One region of the Amorphus sp. MBR-141 genome, then DNA from elsewhere that is predicted to be linked to it. Evidence: riboswitches for the same ligand, from Rfam matches in the RefSeq annotation. Region 1 holds a riboswitch; the other holds the start of a gene.
What was found. A riboswitch is a leader RNA that binds a small molecule or an ion and turns the genes downstream of it on or off. The one in region 1 is predicted to bind S-adenosylmethionine.
Positions count from the first base shown of each region.

Region 2: it holds a riboswitch for S-adenosylmethionine, as region 1 does, so the genes downstream of both, ACSSVZ_RS23870 (O-succinylhomoserine sulfhydrylase) here and ACSSVZ_RS18845 (homoserine O-succinyltransferase) in region 1, are expected to answer to the same signal.

Region 1 covers NZ_JBRJGW010000015.1:42,175-56,613, reverse strand. The annotation lists gene ACSSVZ_RS18865 (hypothetical protein) at 88-1,161, shown strand; gene ACSSVZ_RS18860 (3-hydroxyacyl-CoA dehydrogenase) at 1,309-2,829, opposite strand; gene ACSSVZ_RS18855 (enoyl-CoA hydratase-related protein) at 2,995-3,777, shown strand; gene hemA (5-aminolevulinate synthase) at 4,086-5,300, shown strand; gene ACSSVZ_RS18845 (homoserine O-succinyltransferase) at 5,391-6,320, opposite strand; SAM-I-IV-variant riboswitch at 6,359-6,463, opposite strand; gene ACSSVZ_RS18840 (alpha/beta hydrolase family protein) at 6,519-7,583, opposite strand; gene ACSSVZ_RS18835 (alpha/beta hydrolase family protein) at 7,576-8,649, opposite strand; gene ACSSVZ_RS18830 (amino acid ABC transporter substrate-binding protein) at 8,953-10,224, shown strand; gene ACSSVZ_RS18825 (ABC transporter ATP-binding protein) at 10,444-11,211, shown strand; gene ACSSVZ_RS18820 (ABC transporter ATP-binding protein) at 11,204-11,935, shown strand; gene ACSSVZ_RS18815 (branched-chain amino acid ABC transporter permease) at 11,946-12,824, shown strand; gene ACSSVZ_RS18810 (branched-chain amino acid ABC transporter permease) at 12,817-13,866, shown strand; gene ACSSVZ_RS18805 (glutathione S-transferase family protein) at 13,876-14,439, shown strand, end outside.
Region 2 covers NZ_JBRJGW010000025.1:466-14,904, reverse strand. The annotation lists gene ACSSVZ_RS23895 (thermonuclease family protein) at 1-754, shown strand, start outside; gene ACSSVZ_RS23890 (lysine--tRNA ligase) at 775-2,433, opposite strand; gene ACSSVZ_RS23885 (tellurite resistance TerB family protein) at 2,712-3,125, shown strand; gene apaG (Co2+/Mg2+ efflux protein ApaG) at 3,357-3,749, opposite strand; gene ACSSVZ_RS23875 (CDP-alcohol phosphatidyltransferase family protein) at 3,959-4,576, shown strand; gene ACSSVZ_RS23870 (O-succinylhomoserine sulfhydrylase) at 4,573-5,793, opposite strand; SAM riboswitch at 5,955-6,034, opposite strand; gene ACSSVZ_RS23865 (2'-deoxycytidine 5'-triphosphate deaminase) at 6,136-7,227, shown strand; gene ACSSVZ_RS23860 (ion transporter) at 7,365-8,201, opposite strand; tRNA gene ACSSVZ_RS23855 (tRNA-Gly) at 8,344-8,418, shown strand; gene ACSSVZ_RS23850 (hypothetical protein) at 8,603-9,217, opposite strand; gene ACSSVZ_RS23845 (hypothetical protein) at 9,214-9,831, opposite strand; gene ACSSVZ_RS23840 (ABC transporter substrate-binding protein) at 9,931-11,472, opposite strand; gene ACSSVZ_RS23835 (ABC transporter permease) at 11,469-12,350, opposite strand; gene ACSSVZ_RS23830 (ABC transporter permease) at 12,350-13,288, opposite strand; gene ACSSVZ_RS23825 (TetR/AcrR family transcriptional regulator) at 13,668-14,438, opposite strand.

The DNA of each region.
Region 1 (14,439 bases):
TCAATGTCGAGGCTTACCTGATCCCCGCTCCGATAAGAAGGGGGCCCCGCCGCCTCTCCCCCGCACAGGCCCGCACAGGATTGCCGCATGCGCCTTCTCGCCGACGTGTCGTGCCATGGCTTCGGCCACATGATGCAGACCTCCCGCGTGCTGGCGGCCCTGGCCGCCCGCGAGGCGGACCTGGACATCGTCCTGCGCACCGATCTCGCCGGCCGCGACGTCGCGCGCTTCTGGAGCGGCCCGGTCACGCACCTGCCGGGCCCCCTCGACCCGGCGCTGGCGATGTCGGCGCCGGACCGAATCGATGCCGCGGCGACCGCCGCCAGCTATCGCGATTTCCCCGCCCGCTTCGCGGCCGCCGTCGCCGACAGCGAGGCGGCCATCGACCGGTTCCGGCCGGACGTCGTCCTCGCCAACATCGCCGCCCCGGGGCTGGTGGCAGGGCGCCGCAAGGGCCTGCCCGCGGTGGCGCTGTGCTCGATCAACTGGGCCGACATGCTGCGCGACGCGGTACCGGAGGGAACCGTCGGCCCGGAGACGATCGCGCTGTTCCGGGACGCCTACGCCGGCGCCGACGCGTTCCTGATGCCGGCGCCGTCGATGCCGATGACGCCCGCCGCCAACCAGCTCGCCATCGGCCCGATCGGCCGGCGGGGCCGCGCCCGCGGCGCCGAGGTCCGGGTCCTGCTGGGGCTCGCCCCCGACACCCCGCTCGGGCTGGTGACCTGGGGCGGCTGGGCGACGGCGGTCGACGCCGCCTTCCTGTCGGCGCTGCCGGGCGAGATCGGCTGGATCGCCGACACCGCGCCGATCCTGGCGGCCGGGATCCCCTACATCGACCTCCTCGCCTCCTGCGCCATCCTGGTCGCCAAGCCCGGCTACGGCACCTTCGTCGAGGCGATCGCCAACCGGGTGCGGCTGGTGCACGTGGAGCGGCCGGGGTGGGCGGAAACGCCGGCCCTCGTCGCGTGGGCACATCGTCATGGCTCTGCCGCGGAGATCCCCAAGGCGACCGCGCCGGAGGACGCCGCCCGGACCATCCGTGCCCTGATGGCGACCGAGCCGCCCGCCCCGCCGGCGCTCACCGGCGCGGACGAGGCGGCCGAGATCCTGCTCGGCCTCGGCCGGGCGGTGGCGGCCCGCCGCCCGATGCGCGTGTAGCGCATGTCTCGTTCACCCGTGCGCACCCGTGCGCACCCGGTCAGCCGCGCGTGCGCAGCCAAAAACGCCCCCGAAAGTGCGCAATAGCGCAGAATAGCGCAGATCCTGACACGCCGTCGGTGCGCACGTTTTGCGCAGCCGCGCAGCTCAGGACGGCGTGTGGACCGGCAGGCCGAGCAGCGCCCGGCGGCGCAGCCACAGCGACGGCCGGTAGCGGTCGTCGCCGGTGATTTCCTGCAACAATTCCATCACCATAAGCGTCGTCTCGAGCCCCAGCTCCTCCGCCATCTCCAGCGGCCCCATCGGGTAGTTGAGGCCGAGCTTGAGGGCGAGGTCGATGTCCGACGGCGCGGCGAGGCCCGCCTCGGCGATCGCGCAGCCCAGGTTGGCGATCGCCGCCCGCATGCGCAGCGCCACGAAGCCCGGCGAATCCTTGATCGCCGTGACCGCCCGGCCCGACGCCACGACCGCCGCCGCCACCGCATCCAGATGCGCCGGATCGGCGCCGGGCGCCGTCATCAGCGTCACCCGCTTGGCCGTGTCCGCCGACAGGTCGACGGCCACCAGGCGCTTCGGATCGACCCCGAGTTCGAGCGCGTAGGTCGTCGCGTCGTCGCCGACCGGATAGCCCACGATCGGGCTCGCACCGTCGTCGTCCTCGAGGATCTCGACGCCGATCGCCTTGCAGAACGCCGAGAGCACGTCGGGCTCGTCGGGAAATTCGGCGCAGACGACCTTGGTGGCCGGGGCACCCGACGGCGCGTGATCGGCATCGCTCGGCGTCGTCACCTTGCCCGCCTCGTCGTAGTCGAAATGGCCCGCCTTGGTCTTCCGGCCGAGGCGACCGGCCTCGTAGAGCAGCTTGTGGCGGGGCGTGGTGGCAAGGCGGCGATCGTTGAGGAAGCCCTCGTAGACGATCATCGAGACGGGATAGTTCACGTCCATGCTGGTGAGGTCCATGAGCGCGAACGGACCCATCCGGAAGCCGCAGCAATCGGTGAGAATCGCGTCGATCTGGGACGGGCTGGCGACCCCCTCGTCGAGCAGCCGCAGCGCCTCGGTGTAGTAGGCGCGGCCGCCCAGGTTGACCAGGAAGCCCGGCGAATCCTTCACCGCGACCGGCGTGCGGCCCATCCGCTCGCCCAGCGCCGACAGCCGCGCCGCGACCGCCGGATCCGTCGCCGGTCCCTCGATGATCTCCACCAGCCGCATCAGCGGAACCGGGTTGAAGAAATGCATGCCGGCGACGCGGCCGGGGACGCGGCAGGTGCGCGCGATCGAGGCGATCGGCAGCGACGAGGTGTTGGTGGCGAGGATCGCGTCCTCGGCGACGATGGCCTCCAGGTCGCCGAAGATCTGGCGCTTCACCTCGAGCTTTTCGACGACCGCCTCGACGACGGTGTCGCAGCCGGCGAAGTCGGCGAGGCTGGCGGCGACCGACAGCCGCTCCTTCTGGGCGGCGGCGGCCTCGGCCGTCAGCTGGCCCTTCTCGACGAGCCGGTCGATGCGCTTGTGGACCTCGGCCCGGCCGGCATCCGCAGCCCCGTCCTTGGCGTCGAACACGATCGCCCGCATGCCGCCGGCCAGCGTCACCTGGGCGATGCCCTGGCCCATCACGCCGGCCCCGACGATGCCGACGGTGTAGTCCGGATCCGTCACGTCGCGCATTTGCTTTCCTCGCCTCTGGCTGTTCCGGATGCCTTCCTATCCGATTTTCGGCGAACGTGAAGAGCGCGCGTCGAAGCGCCCGCGGCCCGCGGTTAGCTCTGGACCCCGGAGCCAAACCGGGTAGCTTCGCGCGCAAGCAAGACCCTGCGAACGAAGGAGACCCCGATGAGCGACACTGAGGCACCGGTTCTGATCGAACGCCCCGAAGACGGGGTAGCCGTCGTGCGCCTGAACCGTCCCAAGGCACGCAACGCGCTCAACATGGCGACCCGCCGGGCGCTGGCGGAGGCGTTCACGGCGCTGTCGGACGACGCCGGCGTGCGGGCGATCGTGCTGACCGGCAACGACGAATCGTTTGCCGCCGGCGCCGACCTGAAGGAGTTCATCGATGCCGACCCGGTCGAGATCGCCCGGCGCCGGGTCGAGCGGCTGTGGGGGGCGGTGTCCGCCACGCCGCAGCCGGTGATCGCCGCCGTCAACGGCTTCGCGCTGGGCGGCGGGCTGGAGCTCGCCATGATGGCCGACATCATCGTCGCCGGCGAAAGCGCCCAGCTCGGCCAGCCGGAAGTGCGCGTCGGCATCATGCCCGGCGCCGGCGGCACCCAGCGGCTGACCCGCGCCGTGGGCAAGTATCACGCGATGCGCATCTGCCTGCTGGGCAAGCCGATCTCGGCCCAGGAGGCCTTCCAGATCGGGCTGGTGAGCCAGGTGGTCGCCGACGCCGAGGTGTTCGAGACGGCGCTCGGCATGGCCCGGCTGATCTCCGGCCTGCCGCCGCTGGCGATCGCGGCCACCAAGGAGGCGATCCTGCACTCGGAGAACGCGTCGCTGGAGGCGGGGCTGGCGCTGGAGCGCAAGTCGCTGCAGGTGCTGTTTGCCAGCAAGGACCAGCACGAGGGCATGGCGGCCTTTTTCGAGAAGCGCCGCCCGAGCTTCACCGGCGAATAGGAATCCGCGCCGATCGCCCTCGGGCGGCTGTGGCCAACCGACGCAGCGACATTCCGGTTTGCAAATCGCTGCTGGATTCCTTCTAAATAAAAGGTGCATGAGCATGCCTGCGGGCGTGCTCGCGCCAATTGCGACGCCACCGGATCCGCGAAAGCCCCCGAACCGACGACGCGTCCGGGGCTTTACGGATGGGAATGACCCGCAATTGTAGGAGGTCACCGCCTCCCAATAAGACAGAGGGGCTAGCGCTCCACTCTGGACGAAGCGGGCCCGGCACCGATCCGCCGGCTCGACCGATCGAGGTGATGATGGATTACGAAGGCTTCTTCCGGGACCAGCTCGGCGCCCTGATGGGTGAAGGAAACTACCGGGTGTTTGCCGACCTGGAGCGGCAGAACGGCAGCTTCCCCCGCGCCACCCGCCACGACGGCGACGGCACCTCGGAAGTGACCGTGTGGTGCTCGAACGACTATCTCGGCATGGGGCAGAACCCCGCCGTGCTGGCCGCGATGCACGAGGCGATCGACCGCTGCGGCGCCGGCGCCGGCGGCACCCGCAACATTTCCGGCACCAACCACTATCACGTGCTTCTGGAGCGCGAGCTTGCCGACCTGCACGGCAAGGAATCGGCGCTGCTGTTCACCTCCGGCTACGTGTCCAACTGGGCCAGCCTGACGACGCTCGCCTCGAAACTGCCGGGCTGCGTGGTGCTCTCCGACGAGCAGAACCATGCCTCGATGATCGAGGGCATCCGCCACAGCCGCGCCGAACGGCAGATCTTCAAGCACAACAGCCCGGAGGATCTCGACCGCCGGCTGTCGCTGATCGAGCCGGGCCGGCCGAAGCTGGTCGCCTTCGAGTCCGTCTACTCGATGGACGGCGACATCGCGCCGATCAAGGAACTCTGCGACGTGGCCGACGCCCACGGCGCGATGACCTATCTGGACGAGGTGCACGCCGTCGGCCTCTACGGCCCGCGCGGCGGCGGCATCGCCGAGCGCGAAGGCCTGATGGACCGGCTGACGCTGATCGAAGGCACGCTGGGCAAGGCGTTCGGCGTCGTCGGCGGCTACGTCGCGGGCTCCACCGCGCTCTGCGACTTCATCCGCTCGTTCGCCTCGGGGTTCATCTTCACCACCGCGCTGCCGCCCCACGTGGCGGCGGGTGCCGCCGCCTCGATCCGTCACCTGAAGGTGAGCCAGGTCGAGCGCGACCGGCACCAGTCGAACGTCCGCAAGGTGCGTCAGCGGCTCGATGCCATCGGCATTCCCTATATGCCGAACCAGAGCCACATCGTGCCGGTGATGGTCGGCGATCCGGTCAAGTGCAAGTGGATCAGCGACATCCTGCTCGACAGCTACGGAGTCTACGTGCAGCCGATCAACTATCCGACGGTCGCCAAGGGCACCGAGCGCCTGCGCATCACGCCATCGCCGCTGCACACCGACGCCGACATCGACCATCTGGTCGTGGCGCTCGAGAGCCTGTGGTCGCGCTGCGCGCTCGCCCGCGCCGTCGCCTGACACTGGCGCTCACGCACATCGACGGCTGAACGCAGGCCGCGCTTTCCCGCAAAGCGCGGCCTTTTCGTGTCGGGCCACGCGGCCCCCGGCTCACCCGGTCTGGCCGAAATCGTCGCCCGTGCCGATCGCGGCCACGTCGAACGGCGTCGTCTGGTAGATCACGTTGATCCAGTTGCCGAACAGCAGATGGGCGTGGCTGCGCCAGCGGTTCTCCGGCGCCTTGCGCGGATCGTCGCCCGGGAAATAGGCGACCGGCAGCGCCTGCTGCCCGTCCCGCGTATACTCCTCGCCCAGCGTGAGGGTGTCGTATTCCACGTGGTTGAACATGTGCAGGGCGCGCCGGCCGGGGTCTTCCAGCAGGCACAGGCCGCTCTCTTCGCTCTCGGCCAGCACGCGCAGGCCCTTGTCCCTGGGAAGGTCGCTCTTGCGCACCTCCGTCCAGCGCGACACGGGGATCGCGAAATCGTCGGAAAAGCCGCGCAGGAACGGCGACGACGGCACCAGGTTGCGCTGGCTGAACACGCCGAACGCCTTGCCCGGCAGTTCGTGCTTCGGCACCCCGTAGAAGTGATGAAGCGCCGCCTGCGCCGCCCAGCAGATCGTCAGGGTCCGATGGACGTTGCTCTGGGTCCAGTCGAAGATCTGCTGCAGTTCCGGCCAGTAGCGCACGTCCTCGTAAGCCAGCCGCTCCACCGGCGCCCCGGTGATGACGAAGCCGTCGAAGCGGGCGTCGGCAAGCTCGGCCCACGGCCGGTAGAACGCCTCCATGTGATCGAGCGGCGTGTTCTGGGCCACGTGGTCGGTGATGCGCACCAGCGTCAGCTCGATCTGCAGCGGCGTCGCGCCCAGCAGGCGGGCGAGCTGGGTCTCGGTGGAGACCTTGTTGGGCATCAGGTTGAGCAGCCCGATCCGCATCGGGCGGATGTCCTGGCGGACCGCGTCGGCCTCGCTCATGACCATCACGCCCTCGGCTTCGAGCGTGCTGCGGGCGGGAAGGGCATCGGGAATCTTGATGGGCACGGTGCGTCGCAGCTCCCTGGGAGGGTCGACGCTCGTGGCCTGATCCGCTTGATTGCCAGCTCGGCCACATCCCCCTCGCAGGGTGCCACCTTGCCCGGATCGGCAGGTTGGCGTTGGGCGTCCCCCAACTCTTGATGTCTGTGCCTTATCTACGAAGGCAGAAGGCGGTTGGCAATGGCCGTCGCATCGCCTGCCGCCTCACCTTCGCGAGAGGATCGCGTCGCGCGCCCAGTCGGCGGAGGCGGGCCGGTAGGCCCACGGCACGTTGTTGCAGACGTGGTTGCCGTCTTCGAGGATCCGCACGTCGGCGCGGCCATCGGCCCAGGCCTTCGTCTTCTCCGCTTCGGCAGGCGGGAAGATCCGGTCGAGGCCGCCGTGGAACAGCAGCATCGGGCAATCCGGCGGCGTGGCGCCATCGAGGGTGAAGGCGCGCGCCCTCTCGATCGTCTCCTCGGGGCTTCCGCCGCCCAGCGCGAAACCCATGTTGTCGCGATAGACCGCGGGGAACGCGCCGATCATCGCACCCAGATCGTGGAACCCGTTGATGGAGATGACGCCGGCGAGGCCGGGCAGCGCGGCGGCCGCCCTGAGCGCCAGATGGCCGCCGAAGGCCATGCCGACCAGCACGACCTTGTCGCGGCCGATGCCGACGCCATCGAGATAGCCGAGCGCCGCCTCGACCGCGCGCGCGATGTCGGCGCGCAGCGGGCCCGCCGAGCGGCCCTCCCCCTGCCCCGGGCCATCGAGCGAGAAGGTGGCGAGCCCGCGCTTCAGGAAGGTCTCTTCCAGGGCCGGGAACTCCTCCTTGGTGGAATCCGACCCCGGGATGAGCAGGACGGCGCCGACTTCCCCAAGTCCCGGCCGCCGCAGGTAGCCGTGCAGGTGCCCGCTTTCGAAGGGAATCTCGGCGCGGGCCGACGGCGGCACCAGCAGCGGCGCGGCGCGGCGGAAGACGTCCACCTTGGCGGCGCTGGCGCGCGCCTTCTGGTCGAGGTCGTCGAAGAACATGAAGTTGGCGAAGTGGTAGAACAGCGACGCGCGGGCGTAGGCCTCGCCGGCGGTGACCGGATGCCCGACCGCCTCGGCCGCCACGCCGAGGTCGCGGTGGCGGTCGCCCTCGGCGACCCAGGTGGCGCACCAGCGTTCCCAGGTCCCCGTGCGCTCGATGACGGCGCGCGCGGTGGCGGAGGGAATGCCGGCCACCTCCATGCGCGGCAGCCAGTGGCCGGTCACTTCGACGAGACGTCCGGAATTCTCAGACATGAGCGAGCCCCAGCTGGTGCGCCATCCAGTCCGCCGCCTGGGTGCGGTAGGCGAAGGCGCGGTTGTTGGCGACGTGATTGCCGTCCTCGATGCGGTTGAGCGTGACCTCGCCGCCGGCGAGCCGGGCCAGGCGGTCGCCATGCTCCGGCGGGACGATGCGGTCCTGGCCGCCGACGACGATGTAGAGCGGGCAGGCGAGCCGCGGCGCGGCCTCGGCGAGGGTCACCCGGGCCGCCACCGCCCGCGCTTCGTCGTCGCTGGCGGCGTGGGCGCGGGCGACGAAGGCACGGCGGGTGAGGCCCGGAATGGTCTCGAAGATGTCCGCCCAGTCGAACGGCCCGGACAGGGAGATGCAGGCGCGGAGGCGGTCGTCGAACGCCGCGGCGCGGGGTGCGTAGTAGCCGCCGAAGCTGACGCCCCAGATGCCGATGCGCGCCGCATCGATGTCGGCGCGCGCCGACAGGACGTCGAGGATCGCCCCCACCGGCCGCTCGAACTCCGGGCAGATCGGCAGGTCATACTCCGCCTCCCCCTGCCCCGGCCCGTCGAAGGCGAAGGTCGCCATGCCGCGATCGAGAAACGCCGCCTCGTTGCTGTGCATCTCCTCCTTGGCGGAATCGAGCCCCATCGCCATCAGCACCAGCGGTGGACGGTCGACGCCCTCCGGCCGGCGCAGGTTGCCGGCGAGCACGCCGCCCTCGAACGGGATCTCGAGGCGTTCGCCGGGCGGGCGCAGCAGCGGCAGCGCCCGGGTCCGGCAGGCGACCGCCTTTGCGTGGGCGGCGCGCATCTCGTCCGGGCGGTGGACGAACAGGAACTTGCCGAAGTGGTAGCAGGCGGCGGCAGTGGAAAGGTGCTCCCCGGCGGAGAGGCGGCGGCCCTCGGCAAGCGCCGCATCGCCCAGGGCCGCATGACGATCGCCCCGCTCGCACCACAGCCCGCACCAGTCGTCCCAGTGCAGGACCGCGGCGGCGACCTCCTCGAAATCGGACAGCGGCACGCCATTGGCCACGAAGCGCGGTGCCCAGTGATCGATGGCGGACTGTACGACCGGATCGCGCTGCATCGCTGTTCCTCGCGCCGCTCGGCGCCGTCCACCGGCGGTCGTTCTCATATGCAAACGATTGCATCTTTCGACCTCAATCCGGTAATCGAGCCTCCGGACCGCGTCAAGTGTCGATGGATTGGACAGGTTCCAGATCAGCCCGGCCAGTCTCCACGCCTCCATTTCTGCACGAAAGCGTCTCGACCGGCCGGAATCCTGCGATCGGCGAGTTAGGTCTTGACGTCACCGCCCGAACGTCGCAGCATTTATGCAATCGATTGCGTGGCAGCATAAGCCAGCAACACCAGAGGGGAGGAACGTCCAGTGATTAGAACGATCACGCTGTGCGCCATGGCGGCGCTCGGATTCTCGGTCGCAGCCCAGGCGGCCGATCCGATCAAGATCGGCGCGTCGCTTCCGTTGACCGGCAACTTCTCCGTCAGCGGGGCGAAGCACGAGAAGGGCTACCAGCTCTGCGTCGACCTGATCAACGAGAAGGGCGGCGTGCTCGGCCGCCCGCTCGACCTGATCATCTCCGACAACCGCTCCGACATCGGCACGGCGATGTCCCAGTACGAGCGCTTCATCACCGTCGACGACGTCGATCTCGTCTTCGGCACGTTCTCGTCCAAGCTGACCTTCCCCATCTCGGCGGTTCTCGCCAAGAACGGCATGGTGCATCCGGTCCCGGCCGGCGGCGCGCTCAGGATCTACACCCAGGGCCACAAGAACCTGTTCTACTTCCAGCAGAACGCCGCCGAATATTTCGGCGAGGCGATGCAGGGCGTCATCGAGGACCGGATCCCCGAGGGTGAGCGCCCGAAGACGGTCGCCATCGTCCACGCCGACGACTTCTTCGCCAACGCGATCGCGGCCGGGCTGCTCGGCCAGAAAGTCACCGATCCCGGCGGCGGCGTCATCGCCGACCTCGCGCCCGGCTATCTGGCCGACGCCAACATGGAGGTGGTCTACACCGAGAAGTGGCCGGAGGAAGGCTTCTCCGACTGGCTCAACCTCGCCAACTCCATCAAGAACGCCAACGCCGATCTCGTGGTCGGCCTGACCGCCTCGGCGGAAGAGGCCGTGCAGCTGACCCGCGCCCTGAAGACCGTCCGCGCCGAGCCCAAGATGCTCTATCTGAGCCAGGGCACCCAGGCGGAGTACAAGGAAGGCCTCGGCGAGTCCGCCAACGGCGTGATGGTGCACACATCCTGGCATGAGGACGTGCCCTTCGTCGGCGAGCTGGCTGGCGAGGAGTTCACCAACCAGGACTTCCAGAAGGCGTTTGCCGACGAATTCGGCAACCCGCCGGACGAGGACTCGGCCATTCCGTTCGCCGTCTGCCAGGGCATGGAGCAGGCGATCCGCGGCGCCGAGACCACCGACAACGCCAAGCTTGGCGAATGGCTCTACGCCCGCACCAAGGAAGATCCGGTGCGCACGGTGCTCGGCCCGTTCTCCTGGCACGAGAACGGACTGCCGGTCGATCGCAAGCTGCTGGTCGCCCAGTGGCAGGACGGTGCGCTGAAGTTCGTCTATCCGACGGGCGAATTCGAGGGCGTCTCCGACCTCATCTACCCGAAGCCCAACTGGTAGCCCGACGCGGGTGACCGCACTGGCCCCCTCCCGCCGCGGCCTTCGGGGCGGCGGGAGGGGCGCCGCGCCGGCCGCATACGGGCAGTCCGGACAGACGTCCGATCCCCGGGGCCGCGACGATCGCATGCCGCATCCCTTCCAGGCCGGTTCGGGCCCAACCGTGGCGACCGGCCGAAGGGCGGGCGGACGCCCAGAGATTGAGCGGGAGACATCGACCCCATGTTGCGTGTGGAGGGCCTCTGCAAGCATTTCGGCGGCATCCGGGCCGTCGACCAGTGCACGTTCGAGATCGCCGACGGCTCGATCTCGGCGCTGATCGGCCCCAACGGCGCCGGCAAGACCACCGCCTTCAACTGCATCAGCCGGACCATGCAGCCGACCTCCGGCCAGGTCTGGCTCGAAGGCAGGCGCATCGACCATCTGAAGCCGCATCAGGTCACCCGGCTCGGCCTGTCGCGCACCTTCCAGATCACCCGCAGCCTGGAAGACCTGACGGTTCTGGAGAACCTCTGCGTGCAGGTTCCGAGCCACGGCCTGCGCCGCCTCGCCGGCCCTTCGATCAGCGCCGCCGAGCGCGCCAAGGCCGAAGAAATTCTCGAATTCCTGGGGATCACCCGCATCGCCTACGAGCAGGCGCGGAACCTCTCCTTCGGCCAGCGCAAGCTGATGGACTTCGCGGCGCTGCTGATGTCCGACCCGAAGATCATCCTCCTCGACGAGCCGGCAGGCGGCGTGAATCCGCGTCTGCTGGAGGACATCGTCGACCACATCCGGGCCCTGCACGCCCGCGGCCTGACGATCCTCATCGTCGAGCACAACATGGAACTGGTGATGAGCCTGTGCGAGCACGTCGTGGTGATGGCCCAGGGGCGGGTGATCGCCGACGGGCCGCCCGCCGCGATCAAGTCGAACCCGGAGGTTCTGGAAGCCTATCTGGGCGCCTCCACGGCGATCGAGGACCTGGCGGCGGAGGCGGCCCATGGCTGAGCTGCTGCGCGTCAAGGGCGTCGTCGCCGGTTACGGCTCCGGCCCCGCCATCCTCAACGGAAGCGACCTCAACGTCGAACCCGGCAAGATCCACTGCATCATCGGCCCGAACGGCGCCGGCAAGTCGACGCTGCTGAAGGCGATCGTCGGGATCCTGAAGCCGCGCGAGGGCGAGATCACCTTCGAGGGCGAAACCCTGAACGGGCTGCGGCCCGACCAGGTGCTGCGCCGGGGCATCGCCTTCGTGCCCCAGGAGCGCGCCCTCTTCCCGAAGATGAGCGTGCGCGAGAACCTGCGCATGGGTGGCTTCATCCTCAACGACCGGGTGGAGCTGCAGCGGCGGATCGACGAGGTGCTCGAGCGCTTCCCGATCCTCAAGGAGCGCGCCGACCAGCACGCCGGCACCATGTCCGGCGGCCAGCAGCAGACGCTGTCGATGGCCCGCGCGATGCTGCTGCGGCCGAAGATCGTGATGCTGGACGAGCCGTCGCTCGGGCTCGCTCCGAAGATCGTCCAGGAGATGTTCGACATCATGAAGATGCTGCGCGACGAGGGCGCCACGATCCTGCTCGTCGAGCAGAACGCCATGATGGGGCTGAGGAACTCCGACTGGGGCGTGGTGCTGGATCTCGGCCGGACGCTGTTCGAGGGACCGGCGAAGGAGATCCTCACCGATCCGCGCATCCAGGAACTCTATCTGGGCGGCCACACGGCGGCGGCTTGAGGAGCACGACATGGGACACACTCTCCAGATCCTGATCCTCGGCCTCTGCCTCGGCGGCGTCTACGCGCTGATGGCGTGCGGGCTGTCGCTGGTGTTCGGCGTCATGCGGATCGTCAATCTCGCCCACCCCTCGCTGGTCATCGCCGGCGCCTTCATCTCCTACTGGTGCTTCACGCTGTTCGGGATCGACCCGATCCTGTCGCTGCCGATCTCGGCCGCCGTCCTCTTCGTGATCGGCATCATCCTGTACAAGCTCGTCTTCGAGAAAGAGGCGCGCAACGCCAAGTACTCCGAGATGACGGTGCTCTTGACCTTCGCGGTGGCGATGGTGGTCGACGGGGCGCTGGGAGCGATGTTCTCCAACACCCAGCGCGTCACCTCCCCCGGCTATGCGACCGACGCGTTCTTCATGGGCGACATCTTCATCCCCAAGGGCCAGCTCTACGCCGGCATCATCTCGATCGCCATCATCCTCGGCCTGATCGCCTTCCTGCGCTACACGCGCCTCGGCTATGCGATCCGCGCCACCGCGCAGAACCGGGGGGCGGCCGAACTGCTCGGCGTCAACGTCAACTTCGTGTCGCTGGTCTCGTTCGGCATCGGCGTCGGGCTGGCCGGCGCGGCGGGCTCGCTGGTGTCGTTCGTGTTCTCGTTCTTCCCGGCCAAGCACTGGGAATGGATCGCGATTTTGATGTCGCTGGTGGTGCTGGGCGGCATGGGCTCGGTCCAGGGAACGGTGATCGCCGCCTTCCTGCTCGCGGTGATCTCCGCCTTCGTCGGCGCCTACGCCGGCGCGACGTGGTCGACCATGACCTTCTTCGTCGCGCTGTTCGTCATCCTTCTGGTCCGGCCGCAAGGTCTCTTCGGAGAGAAGCCCGAACATGTCTGACACGACCAAGACCAGCTCGGATGCCGTCGCCGACGTCCTGACGGCCCGCAACGCCTACAACGCCGGCCTGACCCGGAAGGGTGCGCGCGGCAGGTCGTGGATCTTCGCCGCGGCGCTGCTCCTCGTGCTGATCGCCCTGCCGGCGATGCAGCTTGCCGGCAACAACAACTACTATCTGCACATGGCGCTCTACACGCTGATGTACGTCGCCATGGCGGCGAGCTGGAACATCCTGGGCGGCTATACGGGCTACGTCTCGCTCGGCCACAACGTGTTCTACTGCATCGGCGGCTACGTCTCCGGCATGATCCTCGCCAAGATGGGCATCAGCACGCTCGTCACCGCGCCGCTGGCCGGCCTGATCGCGGCGGCGGTCGGCGTCGGCGTCGGCATGATCACGCTCAGGATGCGGGGCCCGACCTTCATCATCTCGTCGATCGCGCTTTTGATGATCGTCCGCATCCTGTTCGACAACTGGGGCTATGTGGGCGGCGCCAACGGCGTGACGCTTCCCGTCACCGATCTCGACGTGCGCTGGGCCAAGGTGCCGTATTACTACGCGATGCTGGTGATCGCCGTGCTGGCGGTTGTCGCCAGCTACAAGATCAAGCACTCGAAGTTCGGGCTGGGGCTGCGCGCCATCTCCCAGGACGAGGTGAAGGCCGAAAGCGCCGGCATCAACACCGCCGCCTACAAGGTCGCCGCCTTCGCGATGTCCGCCTTCTTCGTCGGCATGGCCGGCGCGGTGTGGGGCGAGTACCTCACCTACCTGAGGCCGAACATCTTCCTGATCATCCTGGTGGCCGCCTACATGGTGCTGATGTGCATCATCGGCGGCAAGGGAACGGTCGCCGGCCCGGTGCTCGGCGCCGTGCTGATCGTCGCCTTCAACGAGTTCTTCGCCGCCACCATGGGCGCCAGCGAGATCAACATTCTCGCCACCGGGATCATCATGGTGCTGGCGCTGCTGTATTTTCCGCTCGGTGTCGTCGGCACGCTTGCCCAGAAGGGCCGGCTGCCACGCTTTCTGGATTGGGACTGAGGAGCGCGCATGACCGACTTCGTTCTCTACAATGCGCCGCAATCGACGTGCAGCCAGCGCGTCAGGTTCGTGCTCAACGCCAAGCGGACGCCGTTCGAGGAGCACAAGCTCGACCTGTTCTCGGGCGATCAGCTGAAGCCGGGGTACCTGGCGATCAATCCCAACGGGGTGGTGCCGAGCCTCGTTCACGACGGCCGCACCGTCATCGATTCCGCCGTCATCATGGAATATCTGGACGAGGTGGTGCCGGACCTCGGTGCGTTCACGCCGGACGACCCGGTGGACCGCGCGAAGATGCGCTCGATGCTGCGCTACATCGACGAGATCCCGGCGCCGGCGATCCGGGTGCCGTCCTACAACCTCGCCTTCCTGCCGCACTTCCAGCAGATGAGCGAGGAGGACTTTTTGGCATTGGCGAACTCCAAGCCGCTGCGGAAGGAGTTCCTCCTGAAGATGGGCCGGACCGGCTTTCCCGAGGAGGAAATGGCCTCGGCCATGGACCGTCTGGCCCGCACCATCGCCCGCATGGACGACTGGATCTCGGCGAGCGGCGGGCCGTTCTTCCTGGGCGAA
Region 2 (14,439 bases), on a different contig from region 1:
GCCGCTGCTGCTGCTCGACGAAACGGTGCTCGGCCCCATCGTCCAGAAGATGAAGTCGCTGCCGCTCGGCGCGCCGGAAGACGAGCCGCAGACACCCTCCGACTGGGGCGGCGTCGAACCCAAGCGCCAGGGCAGCCTCGGCTTCGAGGCCCCGCCGGCCGGCGAGACCACGCCCGGCGAGGGCTTCGGCATCGAGCCCGACCGGCTGGTGCGCGACGTCTCGTCCGACCGGATCACCCGCAGCCCCGACCTTGCCGCGCCGCTGCAGCGGCTGCCAAGCTCGGTGCAGCCGCCGCCGCCGCTGCCGCCGAAGCCGGTGCGCTATCATCTGGTCGTGGTCGAGGACGCCACCACCATCGATTCCTCCGGGACCGTGCTGAAGATCGGCGAGGTCCAGGGGCCGGCGTCGTTCAAGGCGTGCGAGGACGGCTCGCCGGTGCAGTGGAGCTGCGAGCTGCGCGCCCGCACGGCGTTGCGCCAGCTGGTGCGGTCGCGGGCGATCGAATGCCTGGCGCTCGATGAGGATGCGGCCCGCCGCCTGGAGGCCTCCGCCGACGGCAACGCCGAGCCGCCGGAGGGCGGCCCCTTCCCCGCGACCTGTTCGGTCGGCGGCACCGACATCGCCAGCTGGCTGGTGTCGCAGGGCTGGGCGCGGCCGGCCGAGGGCGCCCCGGACCGGCTCAAGGTGCTGTCGTGGATCGCCCAGGAACAGAAGCGCGGCCTGTGGCGGCCGGTGCCCCCGACCGCGCAGTAGGCGGGGCAATCGCGCCGGGTTCAGCCCGCGGGCGCGACGAGTTCCCCGGCCAGCGCCCTGGCGATGAGGGCACGGGTCTCGTCGATCCCGTAGAGCGCCACGAAGGAGCCGAAGCGCGGCCCCTGCTCCTGGCCCAGGAGCACCTGATAGAGCGCCTGGAACCAGGTGCCCGACACGCCCGGTCCGCCGTCGGGGCTCTTCCGCTTGGCGTCCTGGTAGCGCTCGATCGGACGCGCCACGTCGAGGATGGCGTCCTGGATGGCGGCGGAATCGGCGTCCTTCGGCAGCGTGGCGAGCTTGGCGTCCAGCGCCGCAAGCGCCGCCCGCTCGGTCTCGTCCGGCGCCCGGTAGACCTTCTTCGGGCGGACGAAATCCTCGAAGTAGCGGATCGCGTAGCCGACGAGGGCATCGAGCTCCGGCGCGCTCTCCGGCGTGACGTCCGGCACGTGGCGCAAGATGTAGCCCCACAGCACGTCCGCCGTCTCCGCGTTCGACGCCGACACCAGGTTCAGGAGCAGCGCGAACGACACCGGCAGGGTGATCTCCGGCGGGTTGCCGTTGTGGATGTGCCAGACCGGATTGTTCACCTGCGCCACCGGGTCCTGGCGCCGGAACGCCGACAGGTGGGCGAAGTACTCGTCGACGGCGCGCGGGATGACGTCGAAATAGAGCCGCTTGGCGGTCTTCGGCTTCTGGAACATGAACAGCGCCAGGCTGTCGGGCGAGGCGTAGGTCAGCCACTCGTCGATGGTCAGCCCGTTGCCCTTCGACTTGGAGATCTTCTCGCCGTTGTCGTCGAGGAACAGCTCGTAGACGAAGTGCTCCGGCGGCTTGCCGCCGAGCACCGAGCAGATGCGGTCGTAGACCGGCTGGTTGGAGAGGTGGTCCTTGCCGAACATCTCGAAGTCGACGTCGAGAGCCGCCCAGCGCGCCCCGAAATCGGGCTTCCACTGCAGCTTCACGTTGCCGCCGGTGACCGGCAGGGTGACCTCGGTGCCGTCCTCGTCGGCGAACGTCACGGTGCCGGCGGCGGCGTCGACCGCCTTCATCGGCACGTAGAGGACGCGGCCGGTGGTCGGCGAGATCGGCAGGAACGGGCTGTAGGTCGCCTGGCGCTCCTCGCGCAGCGTCGGCAGCATCACCTCCATGATCGCCTGGTAGCGCTCGGCGACCCTGAGCAGGATCTCGTCGAAGCGTCCGGACGTGTAGTAGTCGGTGGCGCTGGCGAACTCGTAGTCGAAGCCGAAGGCGTCGAGGAAGGCGCGCAGGCGGGCGTTGTTGTGGGCGCCGAACGAGGCGTGGGTGCCGAACGGGTCCGGGACCCGGGTCAGCGGCCGGCCGAGGTTCTCGTGCAGCAGCGCCTGGTTCGGCACGTTCTCCGGCACCTTGCGCATGCCGTCCATGTCGTCGGAGAAGCACAAGAGCCGGGTCGGGATCCGGTCCTCGGTGATGACGCGGAAGGCATGGCGCACCATCGTCGTGCGCAGCACCTCGCCGAAGGTGCCGATGTGCGGCAGGCCCGACGGCCCGTAGCCGGTCTCGAACAGGACCTCGCTCTTGCCGGACCGCTCCAGCCGCTCGACGATGCGCCGCGCCTCCTCGAAGGTCCACGCTTTGCCCGTCTTCGCCGCAGCAACGATCTCTTCGGACAGATCGGCGGAGGCGGGGCGGACGGTCATGATGGCGGTTTCCCAGTCAACTGCGTCGGAATGGATCGGATCACCGGCATCGGCCATGCGGCCCTGAATGCCCGGTTCCGGCGGATGGTCTAGAGCATATCCCGCCCCGACAAAAGCAGCCTGTACGGCAGGCGGCGCGCTGCCGTGCCGGACTGCGGACCGCCAGGCGGCTGCACGGCCATTTCCGATCGAGCAAATGATTCCACTCGCCGGCAAAACGCTCTAGGGTCCCGACCACCGAATTCCCGCGCACCGCAACACTTTCGCGAGCACACCTGATGAATCAGACGATTTCGCATCACGACGCCCTCATCTACGTCATGGTCACCATGTCGGCGGCCGACAGCACGATGACGGACGCCGAGCTTCACCAGATCGGCGAGGTCGTCCGCACGACACCGGTGTTCCGGGACTACCGCGAAGAGAAGCTCGTCTCCTCCGCCGAGACCTGCGCCGACATCCTGCAGGCCGAGGACGGCCTGGAGACGGTGCTCGAACTCGTCCGCACCTGCCTGCCGGAGCGGCTCTACGAGACCGCCTACGCCCTCGGCGTCGAGGTGGCCGCCGCAGACCTGCACGTCGAGCCGGAGGAGCTTCGGCTGCTGGCGATGCTGCGCGACCGGCTCGGCCTCGACAAGCTCACCACCGCGGCGATCGAGCGCGGCGCCCGGGCCCGCTTCCGCACGCTCTAAGTATTCCCCTCACGCCGGGTTCGCTGCGCGCACCGGCTCCGGGTGGGCGGCCTCCGGCCGGCGCGCGGTCGCGCGCTGGTGGGAGCAATCCAGACGCGATCCGGGATGGGTGCGCGGTCGGCCGTACCGACTATCAGTAAATCACCAATCCGCATGCGACTGCATGCCGGCCGGAGGCCGCGCCCGCGCAGCCGGTGCGCAACGCGAACTCGGCGTGAGGTGATCAAATACCTAATTCAGCGTCGGCTGGGCGTCGGGCATATCGAGCGAGAAGGCCGGGATGTCGACCTCGAAGCGCTCGCCGCCGGAGGTTTCCATCTCGTAGGCCCCGACCATGATGCCGGACGGCGTCGGCAGCGGGCAGCCCGACGTGTAGGTGAAGGCATCGCCCGGCGCGAGCACCGGCTGTTCGCCGACCACGCCCGGGCCGCGCACCTCCTGCACGTGGCCGCGCGCATCGGTGATCTGCCAGTAGCGGTTCAGAAGCTGTACGGTCTCGGAGCCCACGTTGGCGATCTCGACCGTGTAGGCCCAGAGGAACCGCTTCTCCTCCGGCTCCGATTCATCCTCCAGATAGTGAGGATTCACCGTGACCCGCAGATTGCGTGTGATGGCTTCGTACATCGTCCGACCCAACTGATTCTCATTCCGGCGGACCGCAACCGGGAGCGACAAGGTCCGATGCGCTCATCCTGTGCCGAACCGGCAGCGAAGGAAAGTGAACACCATCAAGCTTGCGTGGCGCTCTACTGCCCCGGCAGCGGCCCGTCAATCTCGGCCGCCCGCCCGGCGCATGCGGCAGACGCCGCCGCGCCCGCCACGAGGGAGCACCGATGTTCGACGCCCGACTGCGACCGCTGATCGACCCGCCGCTCGACGCCGCCGGCCGCCGCATCGCCGCCTGGGGCCTGTCCGCCGACGCGATCACCGTCGCCGGCTTCGCCCTCGGCCTCGCCGCGGCCGTCGCCATCGCAAGCGGCCTTTCTCTCGTGGGCCTCGGCTTCCTGGCGCTCAACCGCATCGCCGACGGGCTCGACGGTGCGGTCGCCCGCGCCACCGGCAGGACCGATCGCGGCGGCTTTCTCGACATCGTGCTGGACTTCGCGATCTACGGCGCGGTCCCGTTCGCCTTCGCCGTCGCCGACCCGGCGCACAACGCGCTCGCCGCCGCCGCCCTGCTGCTGTCGTTCTACGTGAACGGCGCGTGCTTTCTGGCGTTTGCCATCTTCGCGGAGCGGCGCGGCCTGGAAACCCGCGCGCAGGGATCGAAGTCGCTGTTCTATCTGGGCGGGCTGGCGGAAGGCGGCGAGACGATCGCCGCCTTCGTGCTGATGTGCCTGGCGCCGGGCTGGTTCCCGGCGATCGCCTGGATCTTCGCCGGCGTGTGCCTGGTGTCGGCGACGGCGCGGCTGGTGCTCGCCGCGCGCACCCTGTCCGACGACGGCAGCTAGCCGACGCTGGCGGCCGCCTTCGTGCCCGACCGGTCGAGCGCCTGGGTCATGTCGGCGATCAGGTCCTCGACGTCCTCCAGCCCGATGGAGAGCCGCAGCAGGCCCGGCCCGATCTCCAGCTCGGCCCGCTGCTCGTCGGTGAGCCGCTGGTGGGTGGTGCTGGCCGGATGGGTGATCAGGCTCTTGGCGTCGCCGAGGTTGTTGGAGATCTTGACGACCCTGAGCGCGTTGGAGAAGGCGAACGCCGCGTCGCGGCCGCCCTGCATGTCGATGGCGATCAGCGTGCCGCCGCCGGTCATCTGCTTGCGGGCGATCTCCGCCTGGGGATGGTCGTCGCGGCCCGGATAGATCACCTGGCGGACGGCCGGATGGCCGGCGATCGCGTCGGCGACGGCGGCCGCGTTGGCGGTCTGCTGGCGCACCCGGAGCGGGTAGGTCTCCAGCGACTTCAGCATCACCCAGGCGTTGAAGGGCGACATCGCCGGGCCGGTCTGGCGCAGGATGGTGTCGAGCTTCTCGGTCACCCACTCCTCGTCGGCGAGGATCGCGCCGCCCAGGCAGCGGCCCTGCCCGTCGACGTGCTTGGTGGCGGAATAGACGACCACGTCGGCGCCGAGCTTCAGCGGCGACTGGTGCAGCGCGGTGGCGAACACGTTGTCGACCACCAGCCGGGCGCCGACCGAATGGGCGATCTCGGCGACGCCGGCGATGTCGACCAGCGCCAGCGTCGGGTTGGCCGGGGTCTCGGTGAACATGGCGGTGGTGTTCGGGCGCGTCGCCGCCTGCCAGGCGTCGAGATCGCCGCCGTCGACCAGGGTCGCCTCGACGCCGAAGCGGGGCAGGAACTCCTCGACCACGTAGCGACAGCCGCCGAACAGCGCCCGCGAGGCGACGACGTGGTCGCCGGCCTTGACGCAGGCCACCATCGCCGCCGTCACCGCGGCCATGCCGCTGGCGGTGGCGCGGGCCGCCTCGGCGCCTTCCAGCAGCGCCATGCGGTCCTGGAACATCGTCACCGTCGGATTGCCGTAGCGGGAATAGACGTAGCCCTCGGCCTCGCCGGCGAAGCGGGCTTCGGCGGCTTCCGCGCTCTCGTAGACGAACCCCTGGGTCAGAAAGAGCGCCTCGGAGGTTTCACCGAACTGGGACCGCTCGGTGCCGCCGTGAACGAGGCGGGTCGAGGGTCCGGCATCCGAAGGCAGCGACGACGACGACATGGACACATCCTTTCCAGATCCACCGGCAGCACCCGCGACGGGGCGGACGGCGCGGTGCGGGACGGGCCTTCGCCCCGACGACCCGCAGCGCGGTCGGTCCGGGCGCGTGCCTGCGTGCGAGCGGCACGGCACAAAAAAACCCGGCCGAAACGAACGACCGGGGCGTACCTCGCCCGGCCTTTTTAGCGATTTCTTTAACGTGGCTGCAAGCCGGCCGGCTCAAATGACCACGGGACAAAAAGCTCTTTACGCCCCGCTTTCCTTGGCGTCAATGCACCGATCGGTTTAGGTCTTGGGCTGACGCGAGCGCGACGAAGCTTCCAGGTGCGGGACGAACGACACATGCAGGAAACCGCCGGCATCCTTCCGCGGCAGGCGATCGAGGCGCTTGGGCACGCGGGGGCGATTTCCTGCGACGCGCCGTTCGACGCCGACCAGATCCAGCCGGCGAGCCTCGACCTGCGGCTCGGCACGGTCGCCCACAGGATCCGCGCGAGCTTCCTGCCCGGCCCCGACGGGCCGGTCGCCGACAAGCTGGCCGAGGTGACGATGCACACCATCGACCTCACCCGGGGCGCCGTGCTGGAGACCGGCTGCGTCTACGTGGTGCCGCTGCAGGAGCGCCTGGCGCTGCCGGCCGACGTCGCCGCCTCCACCAACCCGAAGAGCTCCACCGGCCGCCTCGACGTGTTCACCCGGGTGACCGCCGACCGCGCCGGCGCCTTCGACCGGGTGCCGGCCGGCTACGCCGGGCCGCTCTACGCCGAGATCTCGCCGCGCACCTTCCCCGTGCTGGTGCGCGCCGGCTCGCGGCTGTCGCAGATCCGCTTCCGGCGCGGCAACGCCACGCTCACCGACCCCGAGCTGCGCGCCCTGCACGAGCGCGAGCCGCTGGTGGTGCCCGGAAACGCCGGCATCGAGGACGGGCTGCAGCTCTCCATCGACCTGCAGAGCACCGACGCCAGCGGCCTCGTCGGCTACCGCGGCAAGCGCCACACCGGCGTCATCGACGTCGACCGCAAGGACGGCTACGACGTCGCCGACTTCTGGGACCCGGTGACGGTGCGGCCCGGCCGCGGGCTGATCCTCGACCCCAACGAGTTCTACATCCTGGTGTCGCGCGAGGCGGTGCAGGTGCCGCCCCAGTGCGCCGCCGAAATGGTGCCGTTCGACCCGCTGGTGGGCGAGTTCCGGGTGCACTATGCCGGCTTCTTCGATCCGGGCTTCGGCCACGGCACGTCGGGCGCCGGCGCCCGCGCCGTGCTGGAGGTCAGGAGCCACGAGGTGCCGTTCATCCTCGACCACGGCCAGGTGGTGGGCCGGCTCGTCTACGAGCGGATGGGGGCGCTGCCCGACACGCTCTACGGGGCGGGCGTCGGGTCCAACTACCAGGCCCAGCGGCTGAAGCTGTCCAAGCACTTCCGCAGCGACTGACCCCCTTTTCGGCCAGGCGGGGTCATCCGGCCGAGGCGACAGGACCGCAGCATCCGTTCCTTGAGGCCGCCCGGCTCCGGGCGGGAAACCGCCCCCCAGATCGGCGCGCACGGTGAACGCCGGGACGACAGCCGTCCCTACTCCGCAAGCCCCGACCGCATGCCTGGGTCGGCCTGCATTCGGCTGCCGGAGATCTCGCCACGCAGTGCGGCGATCTCGCCCCGGAGCGCCCGCATCTCTTGCGAGATCTGCGCCTGCTCGTCGTGCAGCACCTGGCGCTCGGCATCCAGCGCCGCCTCGTGCTCCTGCTGCATGGCCGAGACGATGATGCCGATGAACAGGTTCAGCACGGTGAAGGCCGTCGCCATGATGAACGGCACGAAGAAGGTCCAGGCGTTGGGGAACTCCGCCATCACCGGCCGGACGATGCCCATCGACCAGGATTCCAGCGTCATGATCTGGAACAGGGTGTAGGCGGCCGCCCCCAGGGTGCCGAACCATTCCGGGAAGGCGGCGCCGTAGAGGTTGGTGGCCATCACCGCGAACACGTAGAAGATGATCGCCATCAGCAGCACGATCGAGCCCATGCCCGGCAGCGCCGCGATCAGCCCGCCGACGACGCGGCGCAGCGACGGCACCACGCTGATCAGCCGCAGCACCCGCAGGATGCGGAGCGAGCGGAGCACCGACAGGCCGTGCTGGTTGGGCACCACGGCGATGGCGACGACGACGAAATCGAACAGGCTCCACGGATCGCGGAAGAAGCCCAGCCGGTGGACGTAGAGGCGGAGCGCGATCTCGACCACGAACAGCGCGATCACCGCGCCGTCGAGGAAGACCAGCAGCGGACCGGCCTCCGCCATCGCCCGGCTGCTGGTCATCAGGCCGAGGACGACGGCGTTGAAGACGATCAGTCCGGCGATGAACCACTCCCAGCGGGAGCTTTCCAGAAGGGTCTGCACGCGGTCACGCATCGTCTGGCTCATTCGGGGAACGGTGGATCGGAGGGAGGCATGCCGGGCGGGCACGGCCGCGCGACGGCGGAACGCCCGGCCCGGCGCGCTTCATCTAATGCGCTTGACAGGAGCATTCCAGAGCGGTCATTTCGCAGCAGGCGCGGGCGTAGTTCAGTGGTAGAACGTCAGCTTCCCAAGCTGAATGTCGTCGGTTCGATCCCGATCGCCCGCTCCAATTTCCTGAAGCTCAGCATGGGCTTAACGTCCGCGCAGGCCGCCCGTTCCGAGGTCGGCGGACGTCCGGCGCCCTCGCACGTTTCCCGGTCTCATCAAAGCCATCCGAACGAAAAGGCATGGCTCAAGACCTTGAGTCTGAAACCGTTTCCAAATCGATCCGGTGAGTCCACCTGATCGAATGCCTAGCCGCGCGGGCTGCTGCCGATGCCTCTCAGGAAGGGGAGGAAGCCGTCGAGGAACCGCGTCGTCGCCGGCATGAAATGGCTGCCGTGGTGGTACATCGGGTCGAGCGCGGTGACGATCAGCGTGCCGTTGGTCGTCACCCGGTCCTCGTAGAGGATCGAACCGTCCTGGACGTCGATCAGCGACCGGGCGCCGGCCGGCGGCGCGAAGTGGCCGTGGTGGTGCCAGGTCGCGTCGTCGAGGGTGATGTGGCCGAACAGCGGATGGTCGGGCGCGACGCACCGCAGGCCGAGGCTGCCGCCCTCCTTCCACCACCAGAAGTTCGTCGGCGTGTCGGTCCAGACCACGCCGTCGAGCCACTGGTGCGGCCCGGTCGAGCCCATGGCGACGAGCGTGCCGCCGGCGTCAAGGAAGCGCCGGAGCTTCCCGCGGTGCGGCACCAGCAGCGACGGGTCCGTCCGGCAGGAGACGATCAGCACGTCGATGCCGGAGAGATCGGCCTCGCCGAGCCGGCGGGCATAGAGGATCGCGTCGAAGGCGTCGCGGTAGCGCGCCTCGTAGAGCGTCCGATGATGGTAGTAGGTGCCGCTGTCGAGCGCCGCGATCCGGTTCATGCGGGCACCTCCTTGTCGTGGCCGACCGCCCAGGCGCAGAGCTGCGGCACGATGCGCGCCGCCGTCGTGTCGGCGCCCGCATACATCCACAGATCGTTGCCCGCGTGCATGAAGATGCGCCCGCCGCGCGGCCGCTCGTAGACCCAGTCGCACGGCCGCCGCTCGGGGCCGAGCCCGAGCACCGGCACCGCGCCCTCGGGCGGCGGGTTGTGGCCGCGCGCATAGAAGCCCGCGACGCCGCGCCGGTAGGTGAGGTCCGCCATCTCGACGCCCGCGAAGACGGGATGCGGGGCGACCAGATGGACCTGCAGCTGGTCGAGGCCGCCCTGCGGCAGCGGCACGAAGGCCTGGAATTCGGGCAGCATCGGCCAGGCGACGTGGCCGTTGAAGACCAGCGTCCCGCCCCGGTCGAGATAGGCCTCGATCACCGGCGCGATCTCGCCGAGATAGCGCTGGTCGAGATGGGCCGGCAGGAGCAACGCCGCGTAGCGCGCCAGATCGGCCGCGTGCAGCGCGTAGTGGTCGATCTCATCGGCATCCTCGACGAAGCCCATCACGCTCGGCAGGTCGCCGCCGGCGCCCTTGATCGGTTTCAGGAACAGGCAGCGGCCCATCAAAGGAGGCTCCTTCCAGTCGGTCGGACAAGCGGGCGGGGGCGGCCCGCCGGATACCGGGACGGGGAGGCATCGGCCTTTCCCGTCCCGCTCAGAGGGTCATTCGCCCTTCGACACGCTCTTGAAGTCGAAGAAGAAGCCCGACGGATGGACGCGGTAGCCCTGCACCGCCTCGCTGGAGGCGACGACGAACACCTTGTGCACCAGCGGCATGATCGGCGCGTCCTCCTGCAGGATCGTCAGCGCCTCGCGGTAGGTGGCGTCGTAGTCCGCGCCGCGGTCGAGGGCGCGGCCGGCGTCGACGAGCGCGTCGAAGCGCGGGTTCGCCCAGCCCTGGTAGTTCATCTCCGCCTTGGAGTGGAACTGGGACTTCAGGTGCAGGTCCGGGTGCCCGGTCATCTCCGGGGTCCAGAAGACGACGGAGACGTCGTACTGGCCCTGGCGGACGAGATCGAGCATGCCTTCCCAGGTGAAGAGCTGCACCTGGCTGCCGATGCCCTGGTTGGCGAGGAGCGCCGCCAGCGCCTCGGTGATCAGCGCCATCTCGGTCCGGCTCGAATAGGAGAGGATGCGCAGGCTGAGCGGCGTGCCGTCCTTCTGCCAGCGGCCGTCCTGCCGGGTGTAGCCGGCCGCTTCCAGCAGCCCCGCCGCCTTCTCCTCGTCCATCTCGTAGGGCGCGACCCCGTCCGGCACCCAGTCGAACTGCGGTGCGAAGAAGCGCCAGGCGGGCGCGCCGACGCCGTCGAGCGCGCCGGTCACCAGGACATTGCGGTCGACCAGATGGTTGAGCGCCCGGCGCACCCTCACGTCGGCCAGCGGCGTGTCGCCCGCCGTGTTGAAGGCGCCGTAATAGAGGCCCGCCGTCGGCTCCGCGTAGACGGTGAAGTCGGCATCGGCCTGCAGCCGCGCCACGTCGGCCGGCGGCAGGTTGGTCGCGAAGTCGATCTCGCCGGCCTCCAGCGCCAGCGTGCGCGCATTGTGGTCGGGGATGTAGCGGTAGACGATGCGCCGCAGTGCCGGCGCCTCGCCCCAGTAGCCGTCGAAGCGCTCGACGATGGTGCGGTCCTGCTTGACGTAGTCCACGAACCGCCAGGGGCCGGTGCCGATCGGCGTCACGAACGTGCCGGCCGCGTCGAACGACGACGGGGCGTAGACGACGGTGATGGCGTCCGTCAGCTGGTTCGGCAGCGCCGCGAACGGCTCGGTCGTCTCGATCTCGAGGGTCAGCGGCCCGGTCGCGTCCATGCGCTCGATGTTGAGCAGGTCGGCGGCGTAGGGCAGGTGGTCGACCACCTGCTGCAGCGACGCCTTGACGACGTCGGCGGTGAGCTCCGTGCCGTCGTGGAAGACGACGCCCTCGCGCAGCTCGAAGCGCCACACGGTGGGCGACACGCGCTCCCAGGAGGTGGCGAGCCCCGGCACCAGCGTCATGTCGTAGTCGAGCTTGATCAGGGTATCGAGGATCTCGCTCTCGGTGAAGAAGCGGCTGCGCCGCGGCGCCATGGCGAGCGGCAGGGATTCCCACATCGTGCCGACGATCAGCGTATCCGCGCGGGCCGCGTCGTCCTGCGCCGTCGCCGGCGCGGGGATCAGCGCCGCGGCGGCCGCCATGGCGAGCAGGGTTCGTCTCAGGGGAATCATCCGGGTCTTCCTTTCTTGAAGCTTCGGGCGAGGACCTGGTCGACGCGCCAGCGGTCGGCGAGCGCGTCTCCATGCAGGTTGACGACGATCACCAGGCCCATGATCGACAGGCCCGGGACGAGCACGAGGCGCGGATAGGACCGCATGTGGCTGCGCGCCTCGGCGATCATCCGGCCCCATTCGGCGGTGCCCGGCTCGACGCCGAGGCCGAGAAAGCTCAGGCCGGCAAACGCCAGGATCACCCACGACATCGAATAGGCGCCGAGCACCAGCAGCGGGCCGCCGACGTTCGGCAGCAGGTGCCGGAACATGATCACCCGGCCCGGTGCGCCCATCGCCCGGGCGGCCATGACGTAGGGCTTGGCCCGCTCGACCATCGTCATGTTGCGCACCACCCGGGCGTACTCGGTCCAGTGCACCGCCGTCAGCGCGATCAGCACCGACGTGAGGTTCAGGCCCAGCGTGCCGGCGATGACGAGGCTGACCGCCAGCGCCGGCAGGATGGAGACGCCTTCGACCAGGCGCATGACCAGCCGGTCGAGCCAGCCGCCCGAATAGCCGGCGGCGAGGCCGACGAGCGTGCCGATCGCCGAGGCGGCCGCCACCACCAGAAGGGCGGCCGAGACCGTCAGCCGCGCCCCGTAGAGAAGCCGGCTCAGCAGGCACCGCCCCATGGCGTCGGTGCCGAGCGGGTGGTCCAGGCTCGGCGCCATGAGCCGGTTCAGCAGGTCGGCGCGCGCCGGATCGTGCGGCGCCAGCAGCGGCGCGGCGAGGACGACGAGGGCGATCAGGCCAAGCACGATGGCCAGCGGCGCCGGCCGCGGCAGCACCGGCCGGCGGCGGAAGACCGGCATCCCGTCGCGGAACGCGGTCGCCATCACACCACCTCCCGGACGCGCGGATCGACCGCGGCGATGGCGAGGTCGACGATCAGGTTGGTCAGGACGTAGGCCACCGCGATGGCCAGGAAGCAGGCCTGGATCAGCGGGAAGTCGCGGTTGAGGAGCGATTCGACCAGCAGCCGCCCGATGCCGGGCCAGCCGAACAGCGTCTCGACGATGATGACGCCGTCGAAGATTCGCGCGAACTGCAGCCCGGCCAGCGTCAGGATCGCCGGCAGCACGTTGGGCCCGGCGTGGCGGACCAGCGCCGACACCGGCCGCAGGCCCTTCATCGCGGCGGTGCGCATGTAGGGCCTGCCCGTCTCGTCGATCAGCAGGCTGCGGACGTAGCGCGCGCTCACCCCGCACACCGAGGTGCCGATCACGAGCGTCGGCAGGACGGCGTGCTGCCACGTTCCGTAGCCGGAGGAGGGCAGCCAGCCGAGCGTCAGCGAGAACAGCAGCGCCAGCAGGAGGGCGTACCAGAAGTTCGGGATCGACATGCCGAGCACGGCCACCACCGCGCTCAGGCGATCGAACGCCCCGTTGCGGAAGCGCGCCGCGAAGACGGCGATCGGGATCGCGATCAGGAACGACAGGGCGAGCGCCGCCAGCGCGAGCTTCAGCGAACTGGCGAGCCGCAGCACGATCTCGCGGCCGACCGGCTCGCCGGTGATCAGCGACGTGCCGAGATCACCCGTCAGCACGCCGCCGAGCCAGCGCCCGTACTGGACCGGCAGGGGGTCGTCGAAGCCGTGCGCCGCCTCGAAGGTCCGAAGCGCCTCGGCGCTCGGGATCTCGCCGTCCATCTGGGCCATCAGCAGCACCTCGGCGAAGTCGCCGGGCATCAGGCGCAGGAGGCCGAAGCCGAACACCGAGACTGCCAGCAGCAATCCGGCGGCAAAGCCCAACCGCCTCAGGATCGACGCAGCCACGATCGAGTCCACCCCCAGGTCCGAAGTCTCGGCGCAAAAACCTGACAGCTTTTGTCATGATTTAGCCCCGGGATCAATCGGCCGCGGTGATGGCCGGCGAGCTCAGCGGTACCGGCGCTGTTCCGCGCCGACCGGGTCCACCCGATCAACCCCGCCTGCGGGCCTGCCGCCGCCTGCTGGCGTGCCCGTTGTTCGCCCGCGCCGGCGAGCCGGGCCGTGCCTGTCGCGGCGACTTCCCGCTCGGCGCGCCGGATCGCGACTGACGCGGCCGCCAGGCTGCGCCCTGGACCGGGATGAGGGAAGGCGCCCGCTGCCGCCCGCGCGCATCCCGCTCAGGGAGATGCGGCCCGATCCCGTGTCTTGAATGCGGGGGCTGGCGTCAAGTCGGGGGCTGGCGTCCGGCCGGGCTCGCGGCCGCGTTCCGGTCCGTCTCGCCGAGCGCCTTCAGGCCGGCGATCAGCAGGTCGGTGTGGAAGTCGAAGCCGCCATCCAGCGGCACGGTGGCGCCGTTCTCCCAGCGCAGGATGAACGAGCGGTTGATCATCGTCTCGCGGTGCGCCGCCAGCACCGGGTAGCGCTCCGCGTCGATGGTCGAGATCAGGTGCGTCATCCGCTGCATCCAGCGCTCGGTGTCGTCCGACAGCACCATGGCGAATTCCTGGGTGATGTAGCCGACGGCCGACCCCAGCACGGCGTTGTAGGCGGCGACCAGCCGCTCGCCCTGGAAGCCCGCCTCGGTCAGCTTGGCGAGGATCCGCTCGATCATCGTCAGGTCGACGCTGGCGTTGGAGACGAGCTGCACGCCGATCAGCGGCGCCACGTTGGGGTGGCGCAGGATGGCGGCCCGGAAGCCGTGGAGGAAGGCGCGGATCCACGCCTCCCACGGCAGATCCCCGGGGGGGACGATGTCGGCGAGCACGTCGGTGATGATCTCGACGACGAGCTCGTTGCGGCTCGGGACGTGCCAGTAGAGCGCCGTCGGGTAGACGCCGAGCTCCTTGGCGACGGCGCGCAGGCTGAACGCCTCCAGCCCCTGCGCGTCGATCAGCTTGAGCGCCGTGGCGACGATGCGGTCGCGCGACAGCGCGCTCTCCTCCGCGTTGCGCGGCCGCGGCGCGCGGCGGCGGCCCTTTACCGGTAGCACCGACATC